Regions from separate parts of the Paraburkholderia sp. RL18-101-BIB-B genome, predicted to be linked through region 1. Evidence: riboswitches for the same ligand, from Rfam matches in the RefSeq annotation. Region 1 holds a riboswitch; each other region holds the start of a gene.

Region 1 (7,499 bases):
GGCGATTGCGTGGGGCTGTGCCGGGCTCGCGCGCCGTTCCGCTGGCAGCGTTGACGGGCGTGGCAAGGGCCATTCGATCATGGCGGCGTGAAAGCCGGCCAGTACCTGTTGATCAACAACTGCCTACATCGCTCCTTTACAGGCGGCTAATTCCACTGTCTATCTGGTCAAACATGAATCGCAGGCGAGTCACCCGCCTGGCACTGCCGGGAAGCAATGTCTGCGCTGTTTCGAGCGCTGTAATACGCTGACGCCAATAGACAAGTCCAAGAACATTGTTGGTGACGAGTTGCGGGAGTATGTGTTCGAGGTGAGCGAGATCTTTTTCAAGCTGATGATGCGACATATTGATCCTTTTGCCGAGATTGAAGCTCCGGAAACCTGACGCTCCAGTCGATATGGCGGCCAGTCCCTCCGCCATTTATCGGCAGAGCCTTGTATACGGTTCACTTGGCTACGCCGACCGACTAGTCCTCGAAGGCAACCAGGAGCCTCGGAAAGGAGGGTGCGGAGATCACCGGCGAAGCGGCCGAAGCGCACAGGCAACGAATTACCGCTTGGTGTTCGAAGATCACTCACCGTTTTCGGCGTTGGCCATTGCCGCGCATAGCCATGCCGAGCGCGTCACGGACTGTGCTCAAGCCTCTATACGCATGCGCTGTCGGCCATCAACATCTGGATGTGGACATGCGACAGCGAAATTTTCGTTTCGCCCATATCGACACTATCCAAATAGAAATCATCACATGGACGCTTTAACGGCCATATGTGCGGTTCGCGGTGCATCACTGCAGCATTGCAATTGTCGTTTCCACTCTATCTGGCATGCGGGAGCATGTCCGTACGGTGCCGTACCGCGAAGGCCTTGTTTCTCGCGTGGGAATGGATAACGACGCTGCGCGGCATTCATACGTGGCGAATCAAGATCGAGTTCCGCCGCAGGCCCGTGAATATCCAGTTCCTACGGGCATTTCCCGTGTGCCTGATCCATCGTTTGGTCGTTACGGATTGAGCCGACTCCGTGTCGCGTTCCTTTTCTTCCACAACCACTGGCATGCCATCATCCGTCGCATTTTCCGCGGCTTCTCTTCGCCTTCTGTTTTCTTCCAATTCCTCTGTATTGACCTGATCATCATTCATGATTCTCTCCTACCAAAAGAAAACGGCTTCACCAACGGGATGTCGGCATCCGTCCCGTAGCGTCGGCGACGGGGCACATTCGTAGTTCGGGGCACGGTCTTCTTTGCGCGTCAGCGCGTACGATCTTTTTCGTACACGAAGTGCCGCCGGAATCGACATCCGGAATAGTTGCGTTGCAGCGACCGCAGCAACGAGTGAAAGCGGCAAGACACGATTCGGACAGGACGATACAGAAACGCGTTCGCTGAGCCAGTGGCAAGTGCCGCCGTTGACTCTTCAGGCCTTGCAGTCAGTGTGCAATCCGGAACGGCCGCGTGCCGCAATGCCAGTAGGCTTGCCGGTCAATCAAGTGGATGTGGTCAGAGACCTCGGCGTCAACGCTCTGCCGACGGCGCTGAATAGCGCCACTTGCTTGCGTTTGAATCGATGCGGGCGTCATTGACGCGTCGTTTTTCCGCCCGTGCACGATCCGCCTGTTCGAGGGAGAGTGCTTGTGCCTGACGCGACAGAGCATATTCGCTCACGTTTCCAGACGTACGTGCTGCAATTTTGATTTGTGATCGCATGATGATTCCAGAACAAGGGACACTGAGTGCGACCCATGTACTGACTGTATACCCATCGCCCGATGCAAGCACGATTTCCTTTACAAAGGTGAAAACCGGAACGGTAGGGCTGCTTTTTTCTCGAACGCACAACGGCACGCCGGAAATCTTCGGCAACACATCCTTTCGCGTGTTTTTGCAAAAGGTGTTCATCAAAACAGTGCCCGCGAGGCAGTGCGGGCACTTTGACTCTTTAGCGTTCGTCAGAGCGTGTTTATCAGCCGTGCTGAAGTAACTCGTCCAACATCGCAGGCAACAGACGTCGGGGCCGGCTCTGTGATCTTCGAGGGCATCTCAGGCGACCGCGGACGGCACGACCTCGATCATACAAAAGCAACCCTTCGACCTAGAACAGCGGGTGCTCGTGCGGATACAGCGCCGTCCTGAGGGCAAAGCCACCGAGGACAACGAAGATGACGGCGGCCAGAATGTGGACCGCCTTGGTTGGCAGACGGTCGGCGAACTTGTGCCCCAGGTAGATGACGGGCACGTTTGCCAGCATCATGCCGAGCGTGGTGCCGGCGACCACCCCGAAGAACTCGTGAAATCGCGCAGCCAGAGCGATCGTTACGATCTGCGTCTTGTCACCCATTTCGGCCAGAAAGAACGTTAGAGCCGTGGTGCCGAACACACCCATCGGATGCCTGGTCGACACCGCCTCGGCACCGTCGAGCTTGTCGGGAATCAGAATCCAGACGGCCATGACGGCAAATGATGCGACGACCGCCCAGTTCAGGATCGTGGGGCTCAGAACGCTCGCAAGCCATGCCCCCAACGCGCCGGACGCCGCATGATTGACGAGCGTTGCGACAAAGACGCCGAGAATAATCGGAATGGGCTTGCGATATCTGGCAGCCAGCACCAAGGACAGCAGTTGGGTCTTGTCGCCGATTTCGGCTAGGCCGACCACGCTGGTCGAAACGAGGAACGATTGCATAGGTTGTGGGCCGGGCCGCGCAATAAGTACGCGATGACGCGCATTCCGGCGACCCGGTCAGGTCGGAATGCGAGTCATCGGTCTTGCCAGGCATAGTGCTGTGCACGCCATGGCGGTCTGTCGACCACCAAGTATGTTGACGGGCACCCTCGAACATTGCGGTCGAGGCGGCTACTCCCCAATGAGAGGGGCGATTCTACAGTGTCCTGGCCCGGTAACGCAAATCGTCAGCTTTCCGAAAGCGGGTGCGTCGAGATGGACCGGCGTGAGGTTACGAATGCGGAATCTGGCAGACGGAGGCAAGGGCGCCAGGTAAGGGCGAGCATCGGGGCCGTTATAACCGACTGTAATGGCTGGCGTTCGTCCAGCGGGAATAAAAATCCGACCGATACCGTTCACAGGGAGCCGTCATGGTTCCCTTTCGCTTTGTCCGCCAGACGCGGGCAAGAGCGGGCGACGAGTTGCAACGGCACGAAGTGGACTTCCACGGCAGATTCCGTCGACGGGGGTCTCAGCCTTGAATAACCGGAAGAAAAATCAGATTTTTTATGAATATAAATCGTAATGATTTGCATTCTGAAGAGGGCTTTCTATGCGGACGCGCTTGCGTTGGCAGCCGGTACGTAGAGGCGCAAGCAGGGTCGCGAACCGGCAACAGACAAATGAGACAGGAGAATGAAACGTGAAGAAAGTGGATGTCCGAAGGTTTGGGAAAAGGGCGAGCGTGGGACTGACCAGTTCACTTATTGCACTGACGCTGGCGCATTCTGCTGCGGCACAGGACTCACTGCCATCGGGCGGCGAACAGGACGGTGTCGCCGACGCGCCGACACTGCCGCCCGTACAGGTTCGCGCGGCAACACCCGGGCAAGTCGTTCAGGACGATAACGTGAACGACCCCGACCAGGTTGCCGCCGTAAGCAAGACAGGAACCGCGCTCAAGGATTTGCCGGCAAGCGTGCAGGTGATCCCGCGCGCGCTGATGACCGAGCAGGGCGCGACGATGCTTCGGCAAGGCGTCAGCAACGCCAGCGGTGTGAATGTCGGTGGTCAGGATACGAAGGGCTATTACGACCATTTTCTGATTCGCGGCCTGAACGCGCAGATCTACAACGACGGATTCTCCGACGGAGACCTTTTGGGCGGCATCTCGCATTCGTTGAACGGCGTCGAGCGCATCGAGATTCTGGAAGGCCCGGGGTCGGCGCTGTTCGGCAGTGGCCCGCCGGGAGGCACGATCAATATCGTCCACTACACGCCATCTTCCGACTTCCACTACGGCGGCAATATACAGTCGGGCTCGTTTGGCACGATCTCCGGTAGCGGCTACGTGACGGGACCAACAGGAATATCTGGGTTGAACTATCGGGTCGATGCAACCGTATCGCGTTCCGATGGATTCCGCGACCTGGCGAGCCGTGACGAGGAAATCAGACCCGCCTTCGAATGGAAGCTCGACAATCACAAGATCAATTTCTCACTCGATGCGCGCGACATTCACGAAACGCCTGACTCGTATGGTCTGATCTATTTTCATGGCTCACCCATCACGAACGTATCAATCGATTCGAAGTATTCGACGCCCTTTGCGTTCGCACGCGGCAACTACGTCCGCCCGACGCTCACCGACGAGTGGAAGGTCAATGACTTTCTGACCATCAATAACCGCTTCTCGTATTTGCACCAAAGCCTCGATGTGCTCGGCAATGGCGATAGCACGAGTACGAAGGTGAGCGGCAGTGAAGTGGTCGGCCGGCAGCTACGGCAGCAGGATGATTCGGATAACAGTTTCGACTATCAGCTGGAGCCGGTGTGGCGGTTTGGGACCGGCAGCGTCAAACACACGCTGCTCACGGGATTCGAATATCAGCATCAGACGATCGATACTGAGCGTACCACGGCGGATCTGCCGAACATACCGAACGCATTCGCTCCTGTGCCACCAGAGACGTCGCTCGCCGGGCTGGCGTTTCTTTGCGACGCGAAGCATTCGTGTGATAACGATCACCTGGTTGCAAATTACTACAGCGTTTATGCAACCGATCAGATCGACGTGACCGACAAGCTGAAAGTTCGCGCGGGCGTGCGCAAGGACTGGTGGGACACGTCGCTCACGCCGAATATCACGGTGCCTGGCCGCTTCGACACAGAAGGGCAGCCGCTGGTTGCCGGGGTGACCGACTCACGCAACGATGCGCCGGTGAGCTGGAACATTGGCGTGCTGTACAAGGCACTGCCGTGGATGTCGCCGTACTTTGGCGTGTCGAAGAGTCATCTCGCCAACTTCAACTCCGAAAACACGCAAAATGGAATCGGCGCTCCGGAATCTGCCTTGCAATACGAGGCGGGCATCAAGTTCTCGTTTCTCGACGACCGGTATGTTCTGAATACGGCGTTGTTCGACGTGGAGCGCGATAACGTGGCTGCGCTGACCACGATCAACAATGTGGAAAGCGTCGTCTTCGACAGTCAGAGGACGAAGGGCGCCGAGGCGTCTCTTGACGCAAGCATTACCTCGCAGTGGCACGTCGTCGCCAATTTCACGGCGCAAGACGCGAAGATCACCGACAATCCGCAAGGGGTGGCGTCGGTGGGCAATCATCCGCAAGGCGCGCCTGCATACATTGCGAACCTCTGGACCACATACGACTTTTCCATCGCGGGCCTGCCGGGGTTTCATGTCGGCGCCGGTGTCAACTATGTCAGCAAGACCTATAGCGACATCACGAACGTCAATTCCATTCCGTCGTATGTGATTGCGAATGCCGCGCTTGGCTATGAAACGCGCCGGTGGGGCGTCGACCTCAACATTCACAATCTCACGGATCGGCGCTACTTCATTGCTGCAAATGCTGCCGGAGCGTATGTCGGCGAATCGTTGAGTGCGTTTGTGAACCTTCACGCCAATTTTTGAGCCTTGTGAGTTGTCGGCCGGTGAAGTCGCGGGCGCTCAACTGGATTCATGAATAGACGTTGAGACAGTGACGCGGTTTGCGTCACCAGTCACGTTCGCGGTCGCGAGCGGTCACCCGGATTAGCTCACGGGTGACCGCCGCAAGGACTGGAGAAAGCCTTCCTCGCGCCGAGTAGTCAGTCGGAACCTGGGGCGGCACTGATCCTTGCGACCGCCACGACCTTTATCATCCCTGGAGTTACATCCGCCGCGCGAGCGTATCGGACGGTGATTCGCCGAATCGTTTCCTGTACTCGATCGAAAATCGCCCTAAGTGCATGAAGCCGCAATCCAGAGCGACGTCTGAGACATAGACGCCGGCTGTCGCTTCACGAAGAATCTTGTGCGCCTTGTCGAGACGTATTTGTCGTAGATACTGCGTGGGACTGATGCCCCGGAACTGTTGGAAGCCATCACGCAGTGTCCGCTCGGCCAACCCTAGCGCCATTGCCATATCCGGCAGTCTCAAGACCTCTCCGCAATGTTCGCGCATGTAATCCTCGGCCCGCTTGACGAAGCCTGGCGACGCCGTCCGACGATTCGGCTCAGGCGCCGCGGTTGTGTGACCTGGCGTCAGCAACTCCAGCAGTAGTCGACCCATTTGCCTGCCAACGCCATCATTTTTTCGAGCCAGATCGAGCAGAGCCGAGGAATTGGCAATCAGATTGAGTTGCTGCATCCAGCCTCCAAGTGCCGGGCTGTCGACGTGAATGTGCGAGCCGAGGCCGAGGCGCGCGGACCACGCTTGAGTGCCTGGCAGATCAGTGTCAATGCGCAGAATGAACTGCTCGCAATCCGGCGAAAGAACGGCGTCGAACGGCTCGCCCGCCGCACATAGCACCGCGTTCGACTGATCCACGCAGACAGTTCGCCCTCTTGTCCGTACTTTCGCCTGACCGGTGACGCAAAACATCAACAGGTGATAGCCGTCAACCGCTTCGACATCAACGCGCATCGCGGTTCCGAACGCAATGGTGCCGATCCCGACGCCGCCGAGCCTGACAAAGTCCATATGCGAGAGGCCAGCCTTTGCGCCAGAGGGCACGAGAAGGTGGGGCTGCATCACACGGGAGATGCGCTCACGCGTTTCATCGAGATCAGCGGATTCGAAGAGTCTGAATTCGCGCAAGGCCGGCGCGCTAAACGGAGACGTGAGCATGACTAACCGATAGGTAAGTGCTGCAATGATTCAACTGTGGAAGTGTGGCTTAAAAATGGCCACGGCGAAACACGATTCACCCTTCCCGACGAAACGTGCCGAAAATGGATAGCGCATCCAGTTCTCACCGGAAACGGATAGCGAATGCTTTTTGGCAGCGTCAGCATACCTCCATGGCGATATTCCAAACATGGAGAAGCATGATGCAAACGACTGAGATACTCCTGCGGCCAGCCGCCGAACTGGACGATGATTTCGTCAGATTTCCGCACACTGACGGCTCGCGTGTCCCGTACAAGGTGTTCAGCTCTCAAGCGGTATTCGAACGGGAGCAGGCACGGATTTTCCGCGGCCGGACATGGAACTTTGTGGCCCTCGATGCTGAGATTCCGAATATCGGCGACTTCAAGAGCACGTTCGTTGGCGATACGCCGGTTGTCGTTACCCGCATGGAAGGCGGCGTGGTTGCTGCGTGGGTCAATCGCTGCGCGCATCGAGGTGCGATGGTTTGTCGGAAGGCGCGCGGCAACGCGACGTCGCACACCTGCGTCTATCACCAGTGGAGTTTTGACAACGGCGGCAATCTGCTTGGTGTTCCGTTTCGCCGCGGGCAGAAAGGCATGTCCGGGATGCCCGCGGACTTCGATCCGAAGGCGCACAGTCTGAAGCAACTGCGTGTCGAGACCTATCGCGGCCTCGTATTCG
Region 2 (7,499 bases), on a different contig from region 1:
AGAACGAGCAGGTGCGCGACCGCTGGCAGAACAAATTGCGCTATCTGCTGATCGACGAGTATCAGGACACCAATGCCTGCCAGTACGAACTGGTGAAACTGCTGGCCGGCAAGCGCGCGGCGTTCACAGCGGTTGGCGACGACGATCAGGCGATCTACGGCTGGCGCGGCGCGACGCTCGAGAATCTCGGCCAGCTCAGCAAGGATTTTCCGAAGCTGCATCTGATCAAGCTGGAGCAGAACTATCGCTCGACGGTGCGCATTCTGACCGCCGCGAACAACGTGATCGCGAACAATCCGAAGCTGTTCGAAAAGAAGCTGTGGTCCGAACACGGCATGGGCGACACGATCACCGTCACGCCGTGCAACGACGAAGAGCACGAGGCCGAGTCCGTGGTGTTTCGCCTGTCGGCACACAAGTTCGAGCGGCGCGCGAATTTCCGCGACTACGCGATCCTGTATCGCGGCAACTTCCAGGCGCGCATTTTCGAGCAGGTGTTGCGGCGTGAACGGATTCCGTATGTGCTGTCCGGCGGCCAATCGTTCTTCGACAAAGCCGAGATCAAGGACATCTGCGCTTATCTGCGCTTGATCGCCAACGCGAACGACGACCCCGCGTTCATCCGCGCGATCACCACGCCGCGGCGCGGCGTCGGCAATACGACGCTCGAGGCGCTCGGCTCGTTCGCGGGCCAGGCCAAGGTGTCGCTATTCGAGGCCGTGTACATGGGCGGCATCGAGGCGCGTCTGTCGCCACGGCAGATCGAACCCATGCGCGTGTTCTGCGACTTCATGCAGCGCCTCACCGATCGTGCCGAGAAGGATGCCGCCGGCACGCTGCTCGACGAACTGATGGATGCGATCCACTACGAGGCTTATCTGTACGATGCGTTCGACGAACGCCAGGCGCAGGCCAAGTGGCAAAACGTGCTGGAGTTCATGGAGTGGCTCAAGCGCAAAGGCACCAAGGCTGAGCCCGCGGGCGCGGCGAACGACGAAGCCACCGGCTACGACACCGCCGACGGTCTCGGCGACTCCGGCAAGAGTCTGCTCGGCCTGATCCAGACCGTGGCGCTGATGTCGATGCTCGAAGGCCGCGAGGAAGATCCCGACGCGGTGCGGCTTTCGACGGTGCATGCGTCGAAGGGCCTGGAGTATCCGCACGTGTTTCTGGTGGGCGTCGAGGAAGGCATCATGCCGCATCGCGGCGGTCCGGACGACGAGCCGATCGACGACGCGCGCATCGAAGAAGAACGCCGGCTGATGTACGTGGCGATCACGCGTGCACAACGCAGCCTGCATCTGAACTGGTGCAAGAAGCGCAAGCGCGCGCGTGAAACGGTGGTGTGCGAGCCGTCGCGCTTCATCCCCGAAATGCTGCTCGACGATGCCCCGCCGCCGACGCCCGAAGAAGCGCCGATGTCGCCGAAAGACCGGCTCGCGAGTTTGAAGGCGCTGTTGCAGAAGCCTTGAGTGGGCGCTTCGAAACGTCGAGTGCGCAGCCGCTCGCGGACAGCGCCCAACCTGGCGCATAACGCGAATCTCGTAGGCCTGTTTGTTGGCCGAGATATAAAAAAATCCCTGCGCCGCGTCGCCACGGTGCAGGGATTTTTTGTCGCGTGGCAAACGCCGCGAGCGGTGCGTCTTACTTCACCGCGCTGACCATGTAGTCGACGGCGGCCTTCACGTCCGCGTCGGAGGCAGTCGAGCCGCCCTTCGGAGGCATCGCGCCCTTGCCGTGCAGCGCGTAGTTATAGACCGTGTCCATTGGCTCTTTCAGACGCGGTGCCCAGGCGTCCTTGTCGCCGAACTTCGGTGCGTTCAGCACGCCAGCCGCGTGACAGGCCTGGCAAACCTGCTGATACAACGCCTTGCCGGCTTGCGACGCGTCCGCGCTTTGCGTGCCGCCCGCTGCCGGCGCGGCCGCTTGCGGCACGCTGGCCATGGCGGCCATCGCTGCGGCGGCCTGAGCCGCGCCCGCGTCGGAAGCGCCGGCCGGCGCTGCCGCTGCTGCACCGGAGGCCGCAGCGGCGCCTGCTGCCGGCTGAGCCGGTTCAGGGAAGCTTCCGCCGGAGTTGTTGGCCATATAGGCGACCGCGCGGGCGATCTCAAAATCGCTGTAGTCGTCCGGGCTGGTGCCGCCGCGCGGCGGCATCGCGCCTTTACCGGTGAGGGCAGTGTGCAGCAGCGTATCGAAGCCTTGCGCGATGCGCGGCGCCCAGTCGGCAGCATTGGTAAATTTCGGCGCGCCTGCCGCACCCGACGCGTGACACGCGGAGCACACGGCCTTGTAGACTTCCTCGCCGCTCTTGTAGACGCGCGGCGCGTTGGCGTCGCGAATGTCGACCTGGGCGAACGGCTTGATGCGGGCGGTGACCTCGGCTTCGGAGAGAGAGTCGGTGCCGGCGCCGGTGCGCGTCGAATTGTCGACGTAGATCACTAGCAGAACGATGATGACGATCGGTACCGCAAAACTGGCAATGATCGCGGCGACGAGCTGTCCGGGGGTTTTGATCGGGGCTCCGTGTGGTGCTTCGCTCATGCTTGTCTCGTCTCCGTGGGTATGTGAGCGGTACAGCGTGACGGCAACTTCTTGTTCTTTAATCAGCCACGGACGATTATAGACGGAACATTTCGACGGCGGCGAGGGGCGCGGCGGGGTGTTCAGCAGGCGTTTACCCGCATCGCGAGGGTTGTCGGAAAGCCGCCGAATGCCGTCATTGGGGCCGTCCGGTGGACGGTGTGGCCGAAACCGGGTATCCTTTCGGTCTCGCTTTGGCGTCGCATCCGTTCTGGTTGCCGCGCTTTCGTGTTGAAGCGCCCGTAGCTCAATGGATAGAGTACTGCCCTCCGAAGGCAGGGGTTGCTGGTTCGATCCCAGCCGGGCGCACCATAGAGAGTCGATCTCGTTCAAGGGCTTACGCAGAATGCGCTAAGCCCTTTTGTTTTTTTGCGGCCTTGTCGTGTCCCGACTTCCTTCATCCTTTGAAGGAGAGCGCGTCAACATACTTGGCCTGCGGGTCATGGCGCGTTCGACCGGGTCGGTTTGGCGAGACCATTGACGCACTGCCTCGTTCTGGTCGGACGGGCGGCGGTGCGTCATTGGTTTGTCATCTACGTCCGACCGCGGAGTTGCCCTGTGAAACAACGTCGTACCCTGCCAGTCTCCCCTTCTGCCCGTCCGCCGCACCGCCTCTGCGTGTATGCGGAGCGCCGCGCATGACTGGTCTCCTGTTCGAACTTGGCATCATGCTGGTCGTCATTCTGGTGGCGGCCGAGCTCTTCACCAATGCGCTCGAGCATCTGGGCGAACGCCTCAAGATTTCCGAAGGCGTAACGGGTTCGCTATTCGCCGCTGTCGGCACAGCGCTGCCCGAGACGCTAGTGCCGCTGCTCGCGATCGCGGGCGGCACGACGGATAGCGCGGTCAATCAGGAGATCGGCGTCGGCGCGATTCTCGGCGCGCCGCTGATGCTCTCCACCCTCTCCACCTTCCTCATGACGCTTGCGATTCTCGGTTCACGCGGCGCGCGCGGCTGGGTCGCGCCAGAGCGTACGGGCTTCACGCGCGACCTCAACTATTTCCTGTGCGCGTTCGTGCTGGCCGCCGCAGCGATGTACGTGCCGCATGAGCAGATGATGGTGCGCGCGTTCTTCAGCGTGGCGCTGGTCGGCGTGTACGTCACTTATGTGGTGATGACCTTCCGCGCATCGAATGATCTGGTCGATGCCGGCCACGGCACCGAAGCGCCGGGCAAGATGCTGATCTCGCGCCTTGGCGTGCCGACCAACCTCGCGACCATCGTGGTGCAACTGGCGCTGGCCGTCGCGCTGCTGGTGTGGGGCGCGGAAGGCTTCATCCATGGTGTGCGCGGCGTGTCGCAGGCGCTTGGGGTGTCGCCGCTGCTGCTCTCGCTGCTGATCATTCCTATCGCCACCGAGCTGCCCGAGAAGGTCAACAGCATTCTGTGGATTCGCCGCGGCAAGGACACGCTGGCGTTCGGCAACATCACCGGCGCGATGGTGTTCCAAGGCACCTTGCTGCCAGCGATCGGTATTCTGCTGACGCCGTGGGTGCCGCGCATCGAAGTGGTGACCGGCATCGTGATCACGCTCGCGGCGGCGGCGTGGCTGCGGCTCAACGTGCGCGAGCGCGGCGTGCCGGTGTGGGCGTTGCTGGTTTGCGGCGCGCTCTATGCCACGTATCTGGCGATTACGCTGAGTCGCTAGACAAGGCGCTAAAGCCAGTCATAGCGCGACAACTCTAACAACCGCTGAAGGCCGCTGACGAATGGCCTTCAGCGGTTCAGGCTCAGTTCGCCGGGGGCGTCGCCGGCGCCGCTGCCGTCATCGCGCCTTCAGGCTTGAACACGGTCTTCCAATCATCTTTCATATCGACGACGAGCCAGCCTTTCGCGCCGGCCTCGTCCAGACCTTTGTCGAGCTTGCCGCTCTTCGCCGCGCGGTCGTACGCGTATTCGCGTTGCGCGTCTGTGTGATGCACGAGCGCGGCGAGGCGCGGGCCGTCGCCTACCGAGGTCCATTCGAGCATCGGCGCGTCGCCGTCCGCGTTACCGAACGCGATCACCGGACGTCGGCCGATCACGCGATCGATGGCAAGCGGTTTGGCCGAGCCGTCGACCAGCGTGTCGACTTGCGCGAGGCGCGTCAGCGAGACCGCGCCGTTGCTCTGGCCGTAGCGATACTTCACGGTGCTGCCGATCACCTGCTCGGGCGGAATGCCGTACATGCGCTGAGCCACGTCGCGGACGAACTCGACGTCGCCGCCCGTCACCAGATAGGTCTTGAAGCCGCTCGCGCGCAAATAGGCGAGCAACTCGAGCATGGGCTGATACGCGAGATCGGCGTAAGGCCGGTTGAAGCGCGGGTCGTTCGCGGCATCGAACCATTCGTGCACGAGCGCGGCGAACTGGTCGCCCGTCAGGCCGGCGTGGGCCGCCGCCAACACCCGCATCGAGCCGGCGTCGCCGCTTGCCGCCACATTCTTGAGATTGCCTTTGAGGATTGAGCGGAACGGTTCCTGACGCTTCCATTCCGGATGCCGCGCGGCCACCGTCTTCACACGTTGCAGCGCGAACACCAGTTGCACCGAGGCCGGTTGCTCCGGCCACAGCGTGCCGTCGTTATCGAACACGGCGATCCGGTCGGCGCGCGGGATGAAGTCCTTGGACTCGGGCGTCGTCACCAGCGTGACGAAGTCGACGATAGAGCGTTTGGTCTTCGTGTCGTTCCATGACGCCAACCCGGCGGCCGTCGATTCACCGGTCTGCGACATGGCGTCCTGGCGCGGCGTCACGGAGCAAGCGGAAAGAAGGACAACGGTGAAGGCAATGCAGTACCGGTGCAACGTGCGAATCATGAAAGCCTCATCGAAAGCGGTGGGTCGAATTCAAGCGAGCGCAAGTCTAATGGGCCAAAGCGGTTATTGCAGCCCTTGTGGGATTTTTTCGACATGACGGTTGAGCCTGTTCCGTCATAAAAAATGCCAATTGAACAAGCGGGGAAGTCGGACCCGATTGATCTGGCTTTCGGCCGCGTTACAAATTTATCTCTGTAATTTCCAGAATCGTTGCTAGTATTCCTAACGATGCCAGCGTGGTGAATCTTCTTCTTTTCGCATGCTTCGTTTGATGCGGCGTCTCTCGTTTCAAGGAGCGCTCATGCAAGCCGTGTATCCAGCTGCGCCGTCTTTCCAGATTGTTCAAGCGACATAACGCGGGTTATTTGCGTGACATCGCGTCCGGCTGCACATGGCTGCCCGGACGCGCGAACACGCGCGCGAGATGAATTCGATTTAAATCAGTCACCCGAACGCCATCCCTTTGAAATGATTTCGCGTCAGGCAAAGGCAGGTGCTCGCCTATAAGAAATGGCCATAAAACGAGGCTCGATAGTGGGTTAAAGCTGCGTGTTTGGGGCGGGGGCATTATGCGCTGCCGCGTTCGTGTCGTCGCCGGTCTTCGCTCAGGCATCCGCCGACGACGCCAATAAAAGCAATAACCCGCTCAATCTCGCCGCCTCATTCAACATCCAGAATTACTACACGCCGAGCGTATTCGGCGCTAGTGCGCACACCAACGACCTGCTGCTGCGCCCTACCGTGCTGGTCGGCCCGAATAGCCTGACCGGCGTGCCGCAAATCTTCCGCGGCACGGTGCCGCTCAGTACGCGGCCCGATCCGAGCGGCGGCTACAACACCGGCCTCGGCGACCTCAATCTGTTCGACATCTTTCTGCTCTCGGAAGGCGACGTGCAGCTCGGCGTGGGCCCGCTCGTCACCATGCCGACCGCGACCGATCCGAGCCTCGGCACCGGCAAGTGGCAGGCAGGTCTTGCCGCTGTTGCCGTGAGCGCCACCCGGGCGCGGCTGATCGGCGGGCTCGTGCAGTGGCAGCACTCGTTCGCCGGACAAAGCAGCCGGCCCACCACGCAATCGCTGACCGCGCAGCCCTTTGGCATATTCAATCTGCCCGGCGGCTGGTACATCCGTTCGACCGGCATATGGACGTTCGATCTGCAGCACGGCAGCTACTACATCCCCGTCGGCCTCGGCGCGGGCAAGGCATGGAAGGGCGGTTCGACGATCTACAATGCGTTCATCGAACCGCAATACTCGATCGCGCATTCCGGTGCGGGCGTGCCGCAGTTCACGATTTTTGCTGGCCTGAACATGACGTTTGGCAAATAAACGAGAACTCGAGGGGAGCCTAGCGATGACGTTTTTAAAACGCGTGGGAATGCAGGCATGCGTCGCCGGATTGGCGTTGGCCGTGCTGCCGCAGATGCCGGCGACGGCGCAAACGAGCGCCCCGGCCGCCGCGGTGACCGCTTCTCCGGACGAAGCGCGCGGCATCGCCCGCGATGCGTTCCTGTACGCCTATCCGATGCTGTTCAACTACAAGACGCTCTATCAGCAGGCAGTCGATCCCACTTCGAAGTCGTACGTGGGCGGCTTTGGCAAGTTCCGCAACTACTCGCGGCCGTACGGTCCCGAGAACAAGGAAATCGTCACGCCGAACAACGACACGCCGTACTCGTGGGCGTGGCTCGATCTGCGCCGCGAACCGTGGGTGCTGACGGTGCCGGCGGTGCCGAACGAGCGCTACTACGTGTTCCAGTGGATCGACCTGTTTACCTATAACTTCGCGTACGTCGGTTCGCGCACCACGGGTAACGGCGCGGGCCACTATCTGTTCGCCGGATCCAACTGGCACGGCGATACGCCCAAGGGCATCGACAAGGTGTTCCGCTCGGAGACCGACCTGATTCTGACGCTCGGCCGCACGGCGCTCAACGGCGCGAGCGACGTCAAGAACGTGCAGGCGATCCAGAAGCAGTACAAGCTCACGCCGTTGTCCGCTTTCGAACACACGGCCGCACCACCGTCCGCCCCGAAACTGAACTTTCCGAAATGGGACGAAGCGAAGGCGACCTCGGTCGACTTCATTGCCTACCTGAACTTCCTGTTGCAGTTCACGC
Region 3 (7,499 bases), on a different contig from region 1:
GAATACCGCACTAGCGCGAGCATCGGCGCCACCGTGTTCAGAGGGCATCAAGCGTCGATCGACGAGCTTCTCAAGCAGGCCGACCTCGCGATGTACAAGTCCAAGGAAAGAGGACGCAATGCCGTGCGTTTCTTCGATCCGGACATGCAGACCGTCGTGGTGCAGCGCGCCGCGCTGGAAGCGGGGTTGCGCAATGCAATCGAGGACAATCAGTTTCTGCTCCATTATCAGGCGCAGGTCGTCGGTACTCGTGTAACCGGCGCGGAAGCGCTGGTGCGCTGGCAGCATCCGCAGCGCGGTGTCGTGCCGCCTGCCGAGTTCATTCCGCTGGCCGAAGAAACCGGATTGATCCTTGCGCTGGGAAGCTGGGTGCTGGAGGCTGCCTGCGCGCAACTGGCGCAATGGGCTGCGCGGCCGGATATGGCGCATCTCACGATTGCGGTCAACGTCAGCGCCCAGCAGTTCCGCGAAGCTGACTTCGTGGACAACGTATTGACGATCATCGCTCGAACCGGCGCGCGGCCCGACAGGTTGAAACTGGAACTGACGGAAAGCGTGTTGGTCGACAACGTGCAGGACATCATCGAGAAGATGGGCGCGCTGAAAGCGAAAGGCATTGTCTTCGCACTGGACGACTTTGGCATCGGCTATTCGTCGCTGTCCTATTTGAAGCGCCTGCCGTTGGACCAGTTGAAAATCGACCGCTCATTCGTGCGAGACGTGCTCGTCGATCCCAACGACGCTGTGATTGCCAGGACCATCGTGGCACTGGCGCGCAGCCTCGGTTTGGGCGTGATCGCCGAAGGAGTCGAAACGGAGGCTCAGCGGGATTTCCTCGCGGCAGCGGGATGCTACGCGTATCAGGGCTATTATTTCTGCCGCCCGATTCCCATCGAGGGTTTTGAAGCGATGTTGAGCAGCGTCGAGACGCGTCAGTGCGTGGCGGAGTGAGTGAGAGATAAATGACGCGTCATCAGTAGCGCAACGTTGACGCAAGCGCTCGTAGAAACATAGCCTCGGCGTCTGGGCGATCCATACACTTCGTGCGGTTTTCGCCCTCTACATACCTCGGCGTCTTCCTACAAGCGCTTGCGGCAACCGTCTACGAAACCTCGCTCGGTGTCACCTCGAGATTCTGTCATCAACCGTATAACGAACGTATATAACCGCAGGGTGAATGCTGTTAATACGGCGTATCGAAACGCGCGACGAGTCCCGGATGCAGCCAGGTCAATCTGTGGCGCATGTCTCGCTGTTTCGCTCAACCAGCATGCCTTCTTTATCAAGAAGCTCATGCTTTATACAAGGGATTTAGGTACAGGCCGATATCATCGCTCCGCTTGATGCCACTGCTTTAAAGCCAGGCGTCATTCTTGGGAGAAAAATCATGTTTGATATTGGAAAAGAGTATTCTCGGGAAGATATTCATCGGGTGACGGGAGGATGCAAACAGGCATTCTTGCCCGTGAAGGGCGGCAAGGTCGTCGCTGCGCGATTGCGTCAGGATCTCAACCCGTATGCACCGGATGTGATCGTCTGCGATGGCAGCGCCGCTGCACGAGCGGCAGGCCGAACGCTCGCGCGACAGACCGACCCACTGCCTGTTTTTGTCCGAACAGCGACTGATCGATTCCGTTACATGGGCGATTACGTCACCGAGGAATCGTTTACTGCTCCGATCGACTACGCCAAGTACGTGCAGAACACGGGCTTTACGCTTGGTCAGATTTCGCGCGTGATCAAGATGAAGCGCCGTTGATCTCAACGGAAACTTCGATTCGGAATCGTCTCTTCGTCGGTTGGGTTGTGGCTCATGCCCAACCGGCGATCATCAATCACACGCTTGAATGCGCGCGCCGTACCAACGTCGTACGACGCGACACGTTTTACAGATAGCTGCAGACGTAGTCGAGTGTTTCGATCACGTCGATATCGAAGCGGCTTTTCCCGGGCACCGAAAACGACTCGCCCGCACCATACGTCTTCCACTCGTCACTGCCTTCGAGGCGGATGCGGCATTGGCCGGCCTGCACTTCCATGAGTTCCGGCGCATCAGTGCCGAAGTTGAGCGCGCCGGGCAGGATCACGCCAAGCGTTTTGCGCGTACCGTCGGCAAAGAGAACGGTGTGCGAGACACACTTGCCGTCGAAGTAGACGTTGGCTCGTTTAACAATGGAAACCTGATCGAATTGCGTTGCGGCCGTCATGCCAATCTTCCTCTGGGTTGTCGTGGGTGGATGCGTTTGCGCGGACTTCAGGTCGGACGCAAGCCCGCCATGATACAGGCGGCGCGCGCGCCAGTCGTCGATTGCGCCGCAAGAGGTGGAGAGCAGCCGGCGGCCGTCAACCACCGTCTAGCCGATGATCTTCAGATGCTCAGCCAGGATAGTGCTGCCAATACCGATCAGCACGACGCCACCCGCCAACTCCGCACGCCTGCCGGCCACATGCCCGATGACACGGCCAAGCATCACACCGATCGTGACCATTGTCATGGTGGCGAGCCCGATCGCGGCGGCAGTGGAATAGATGTTGACGTCCACGAAGGCGAGGCCCGCACCGACCGCCATGGCATCGATACTCGTGGCGAAGCCGGTCAGCGCCAGCAACCAGAACGAATGCGTCGACGGCTTCGCCGCCTCGATTTCCTTGGCGGCAAAGCTATTGAAAACCATGCGGGCGCCGAGGACCAACAACAGCGCAAACGCGATCCAGTGATCCCATGCGGAAACGTATTGCGCTGCAGCTTTGCCGAGGAACCATCCGACCAGGGGTGTCAGCGCTTCGATGACGCCGAAGATGAGTCCCGTCCTGACAGCCTCACGCCAGTGAGGACGTTTGAGCGTGGCGCCTTTGCCGATTGCGGCCGCAAAGGCGTCGGTGGACATGGCGAAAGCAAGGAACAGCGTTGCGACAGGATTCATGAGAGGAGGGCTCGAGGTCGGGCGGAAAACCGCGACACACCTCCGCGCCCGACCGGTCGCGAGGTGTGTCGATGGTCTTGCCAACCAAAGGGCTACCTGCACCACGGTCTGCGCGACCGAGAATGTTGACGCAGGCGCTTCTGGGTAGAAGCCGGCTACTCCCCAAAGACAGGGGCGAGCATATCACATCGAAAGCTTTATGTAATGCGAATCGCACCTCGCGTATGTGGAGACGAAATAAATCTGTCGCCACTTCATGTATCAGTAGCGTGGCAATCGGCCGATGGTATATGTTGAATTAGTGGCACACCGTCCTTCAGGAAAAGAGACAGGTCACGTTCGCGGAAGGCAGGTACGCAAAACATCAGAACAATACGAGTGCGCGTCCGGCGATAGGGCAACGGGACGCCCGTTCCTCGTACGGAAGTTGCTTCGACGGCGCTGACTGTTGCGTGGGGGACGCAGGCGACTCCTCGAAAAAAACGAGGCCTGACAAAAGCATGAATCGGTTCCGCACGTGCATCGGCCTATGCCAATTGTTGCACCGCGAGAACGCGAAACTGGAGCGAGACATGAGCCAGTCAGTATCCGCCGCGCCCGATGCGGGCCATTCCGGCGGGCGCGGGCATCAGCGGCCGGCGATGCCCGCACTCGCGCTTGCAGCATTGGGTGTGGTGTATGGCGATATCGGCACCAGTCCACTCTATACGCTGCAGACGGTGTTCGATCCAGTCAACGGACTGTCGCTCAACGCGCTGAACGTGGTCGGCATTGTCTCGCTGATCGTCTGGTCGCTGATCGTCGTCGTCTCGCTCAAATACGTCACGTTGATTCTGCGCGCGAACAATCACGGCGAAGGTGGGATCATGGCGCTGCTGGCGCTGGCCGCGTCGTCGGTTGCCACGCGGCCGCGCTTGCGCCATATGTTGCTGGGTGTCGGCATCATGGGTGCAGCACTCTTTTACGGCGACAGTGTGATCACGCCGGCGATCTCGGTGTTGAGCGCGGTCGAAGGTCTTCAGGTCGCCGCACCGTTTCTCAAGACCTGTGTGATTCCCGTGACGCTGGTTGCGCTGGTCACATTGTTCCTGATGCAGAAGCGCGGCACAGCCGGTATCGGCATCGTGTTCGGACCGGTGATGGTGCTCTGGTTCATCGTGCTTGCCGTGGTGGGCGTCATCAACTTGATGCGCGCGCCCGCGATTCTCGTCGCGCTCAATCCGCTCGCGGGGCTGGCGTTTTGCCTGCATCATCGGTGGCTGGCGTTCGTTGCTTTGGGTGCGGTCGTTCTGTCCTTGACCGGCGCGGAAGCGCTCTATGCGGACATGGGACATTTCGGCGCGAGGCCGATCCGGCTGACGTGGTTCGGCCTCGTGTTTCCCGCGCTTGCGTTGAACTATCTGGGGCAGGGCGCGTTGCTGCTTGCCGATCCGGGCGCGCTGCAAAATCCGTTCTACAAACTGTTTCCGCAATGGGCGCTGTATCCGATGATCGTGCTTTCGACGATCGCGACCGTAATCGCGTCGCAAGCCGTTATCTCCGGCACGTATTCGATGACGAAGCAGGCGATGCAACTCGGCTTTCTGCCGCGCATGAATGTCGTCTACACGTCGGAAAGGGAAATGGGGCAAATCTACGTGCCAGGCATCAACTGGACGTTATTGGCCGCCGTCGTGGCGGCTGTGCTCGGCTTCGGTTCATCCACGGCGCTCGGCTCCGCGTACGGTATCGCTGTCACCGGCACGATGCTGATTACGACGATCCTGACGTTCTTCGTCATTCGCTACGCGTGGCATTACAACTGGCTGCTATGCGTGTTTGCGACCGGTTTCTTCTTCGTGATCGACGCGGCGTTCTTCTCCGCGAATCTGCTGAAGCTCATGCAGGGCGGCTGGTTCCCGCTCCTCGTCGGGCTGATCATCTACACGATCATGGCGACCTGGGGACGAGGCTGGGAGATGATGCGCGCCGAAGCGCGCGTGAGGGCCGGGACGATGCCGCTCAAGCCCTATCTGGCCACGTTGTTGAAGGACTCGCCGATGCGATGCGGTGGCACGGCAATCTTTCTATCGCCCGATCCTGATGGCGTGCCGCATTCGTTGATCAACAATTTGATGCATAACCGCGTGCTGCACAAACGTGTCGTTTTCGTGACCGTGAACAATGAGGAGATACCGTGGGTGCCTACGAGTGAGCGCGTGAGTGTGCACCCGCTAGATTCGGATTGCTACCAGGTCACGATCACGTATGGTTTCATGGACGAGGTCGACTTGCCGCGCGCGCTTGAAATTTGTAAGTCGCAAGGTTTGACATTCGAGCCGGCGGAGACTTCCTACTTCCTTAGCCGTGCGACCTTGGTGCCCACTCGTGATAGCGGCATGGCGATGTGGCGAGAGCGTTTGTTCTCAGTCATGTTGCATAACGTGGGTAACGTTGCGGCTTATCTGAAGCTGCCGGCTAATCGAGTGATTGAGTTGGGGGCACGCGTGGAGATTTGAGGAATGCATAAGAACGCGAACAAAAGCCTCGTCCGCAGGCGCGAGAGAATCAAATATTCACTTTACTTTTAATTCGGAATACACTGAATTTGCTATTTCTCTTTTCTTTACCCGCTAGTCTTCAGTAACAGATGTTTTTGTCGTGCTCCGCGAGCCGAAGCAAACCGAGTCGGCTCGTGCCCAACACCATTTGAACGGGACGACTCATCATGGCTGATACGAGCTACATGGCACGAAAATCCGTCGCCGATATTGTAGGAAGCGCCGACGCGGAAGAAGGCCACGCACTATCGAAAACACTCGGCGCAACCAGCATCACGGCGATGGGCATTGGCGCGATCATCGGCGCCGGCATCTTCGTTCTGACCGGCACCGCCGCGGCGCAATTCGCCGGCCCGAGCATCATCCTGTCATTCGTACTCGGTGGCATTGCGTGCGCGTTCGTCGGCCTCTGCTATTCGGAGCTGGCAGCGATGTTGCCCGTATGCGGCAGCAGTTACACCTACACGTATGCCACGCTGGGTGAAATTTTTGCGTGGATCATCGGCTGGGACTTGATCCTCGAATACGCGATGGGAGCCGCCACTGTCGCGGTCGGGTGGTCCGGTTATATCGTGAGCTTGCTGCATAATGTGGGGATCAATATCCCGCCCGATCTAGCCACCGCACCCGGCACCATCATCAAGCTACCCGATGGCACCACCGCGACAGGCATCATCAATTTGCCCGCGATCGTGATCATCGCCATTCTCACCACCATGCTCGTGCTCGGTACGAAGGAATCAGCACGGCTCAACAACGTCATGGTGGCGGTCAAGCTGACCGTGGTGGTGGCCTTTATCGCGCTCGGCGTGTTTTTCATCAAGCCGGCGAACTGGCATCCGTTTATTCCCGCGAATACTGGCGAGTTCGGTAACTTCGGCATGAGCGGGATTCTGCGTGGCTCGGCCGTGGTGTTCTTCGCGTTCATCGGATTCGATGCGGTCTCCACTGCCGCACAGGAAGCGAAAAAACCGCAACGGGACATGCCGATCGGCATTCTGGGGTCGCTGATCATCTGCACCATTTTGTACATCCTCGTCGCGGGTGTTCTCACTGGACTCGTACCGTACGCTGAACTGAATGTTCCTGATCCGATCGCCAAGGGCGTGGATGCGATTGGCCTGAACTGGTTCTCGATTCTGATCAAGATCGGTGCGCTGACAGGACTGACCACTGTGATCCTTGTGCTGCTGTACGGGCAGAGCCGCATCTTCTTCACGATGTCGACGGACGGCTTGCTACCGCCTCTTTTTGCACGAGTTCATCCGCGTCTTCAGACGCCTCATCTGAGTCAGATTCTGATTGGCACGGTCGTCGCGATCGTGGCGGCGCTCACTCCGATCAGCGTGTTGGGGGAGATGGTTAGCATCGGCACTTTGTTCGCGTTCATTCTTGTGTGCGGCGCGGTGATCTATTTGCGGCGCAGTGACTCTGATGCTACACGCCCGTTCCGGGTTCCCGGTGTACCGATCGTGCCGGTTCTGGGGATCCTGTTTTGTCTGTTGCTGATGGCCGGGCTGCCGCTCGTCACGTGGGTGCGGCTTGTCGTGTGGCTTGTGATCGGGATGACCATTTATATTTCTTATGGTCGCAATCATTCGAAGTTGCGCTTTCCTGAGCGGCACTGAGAAGGCGGTGGCGCCGGGGCGGCGCTACTGCAAATATTTCTCACATATCGATGAAAAATGCTCGTTTGGTGGCTGAGGTCCGCCTTCGTAGACTGGGAGTGTGAGTGGTAGCCGCGACGATGCAGTACGACGTGGCTACTCCTGGTTTATGAGGAGGTTTGTCGTGGATATGACCTTGTTCGAGATTCCGGCCGTGGTGGTTGTTTTGGGTATCGTTGGTGTCGTGGTGGTTAGGGCGTTTGCCTCGTCGCGCGTGGATGGCATCGACGTTTTTATGCGGCGGCATATGCCCGATGAGCGCGAGAGGAGTTAGAAGGAGTTTTTTTCCGCATCAAAGCTTGCCGCGTTCTGCCGGCACTTGATAAGTTGCTCGCGGTTGATTCGGGCGATCGTCCCCTTGTCAGTAT

What was found. A riboswitch is a leader RNA that binds a small molecule or an ion and turns the genes downstream of it on or off. The one in region 1 is predicted to bind manganese.
Region 2: another riboswitch for manganese. It lies ahead of P0D73_RS12415 (sodium:calcium antiporter); the one in region 1 lies ahead of P0D73_RS25935 (TMEM165/GDT1 family protein).
Region 3: another riboswitch for manganese. It lies ahead of mntP (manganese efflux pump MntP); the one in region 1 lies ahead of P0D73_RS25935 (TMEM165/GDT1 family protein).

Annotation. Positions count from the first base shown of each region.
Region 1 covers NZ_JARESV010000020.1:97,692-105,190, forward strand. Annotated here, with positions in the region: gene P0D73_RS25920 (hypothetical protein) at 137-421, opposite strand; gene P0D73_RS25925 (hypothetical protein) at 907-1,140, opposite strand; gene P0D73_RS25930 (hypothetical protein) at 1,515-1,901, opposite strand; gene P0D73_RS25935 (TMEM165/GDT1 family protein) at 2,092-2,682, opposite strand; yybP-ykoY riboswitch at 2,692-2,874, opposite strand; gene P0D73_RS25940 (TonB-dependent receptor) at 3,365-5,596, shown strand; gene andR (anthranilate 1,2-dioxygenase regulatory protein AndR) at 5,835-6,794, opposite strand; gene andAc (anthranilate 1,2-dioxygenase large subunit AndAc) at 6,998-7,499, shown strand, end outside.
Region 2 covers NZ_JARESV010000006.1:106,057-113,555, forward strand. Annotated here, with positions in the region: gene P0D73_RS12400 (UvrD-helicase domain-containing protein) at 1-1,472, shown strand, start outside; gene P0D73_RS12405 (c-type cytochrome) at 1,645-2,541, opposite strand; tRNA gene P0D73_RS12410 (tRNA-Arg) at 2,817-2,892, shown strand; yybP-ykoY riboswitch at 2,967-3,125, shown strand; gene P0D73_RS12415 (sodium:calcium antiporter) at 3,219-4,229, shown strand; gene P0D73_RS12420 (HAD family hydrolase) at 4,312-5,379, opposite strand; gene P0D73_RS12425 (hypothetical protein) at 5,965-6,708, shown strand; gene P0D73_RS12430 (DUF1254 domain-containing protein) at 6,734-7,499, shown strand, end outside.
Region 3 covers NZ_JARESV010000005.1:91,637-99,135, reverse strand. Annotated here, with positions in the region: gene P0D73_RS11110 (bifunctional diguanylate cyclase/phosphodiesterase) at 1-951, shown strand, start outside; gene P0D73_RS11105 (DUF6697 family protein) at 1,388-1,759, shown strand; gene ppnP (pyrimidine/purine nucleoside phosphorylase) at 1,887-2,207, opposite strand; gene mntP (manganese efflux pump MntP) at 2,355-2,924, opposite strand; yybP-ykoY riboswitch at 2,934-3,100, opposite strand; gene P0D73_RS11090 (potassium transporter Kup) at 3,497-5,422, shown strand; gene P0D73_RS11085 (amino acid permease) at 5,632-7,092, shown strand; gene P0D73_RS11080 (hypothetical protein) at 7,256-7,405, shown strand; gene P0D73_RS11075 (hypothetical protein) at 7,402-7,499, opposite strand, start outside.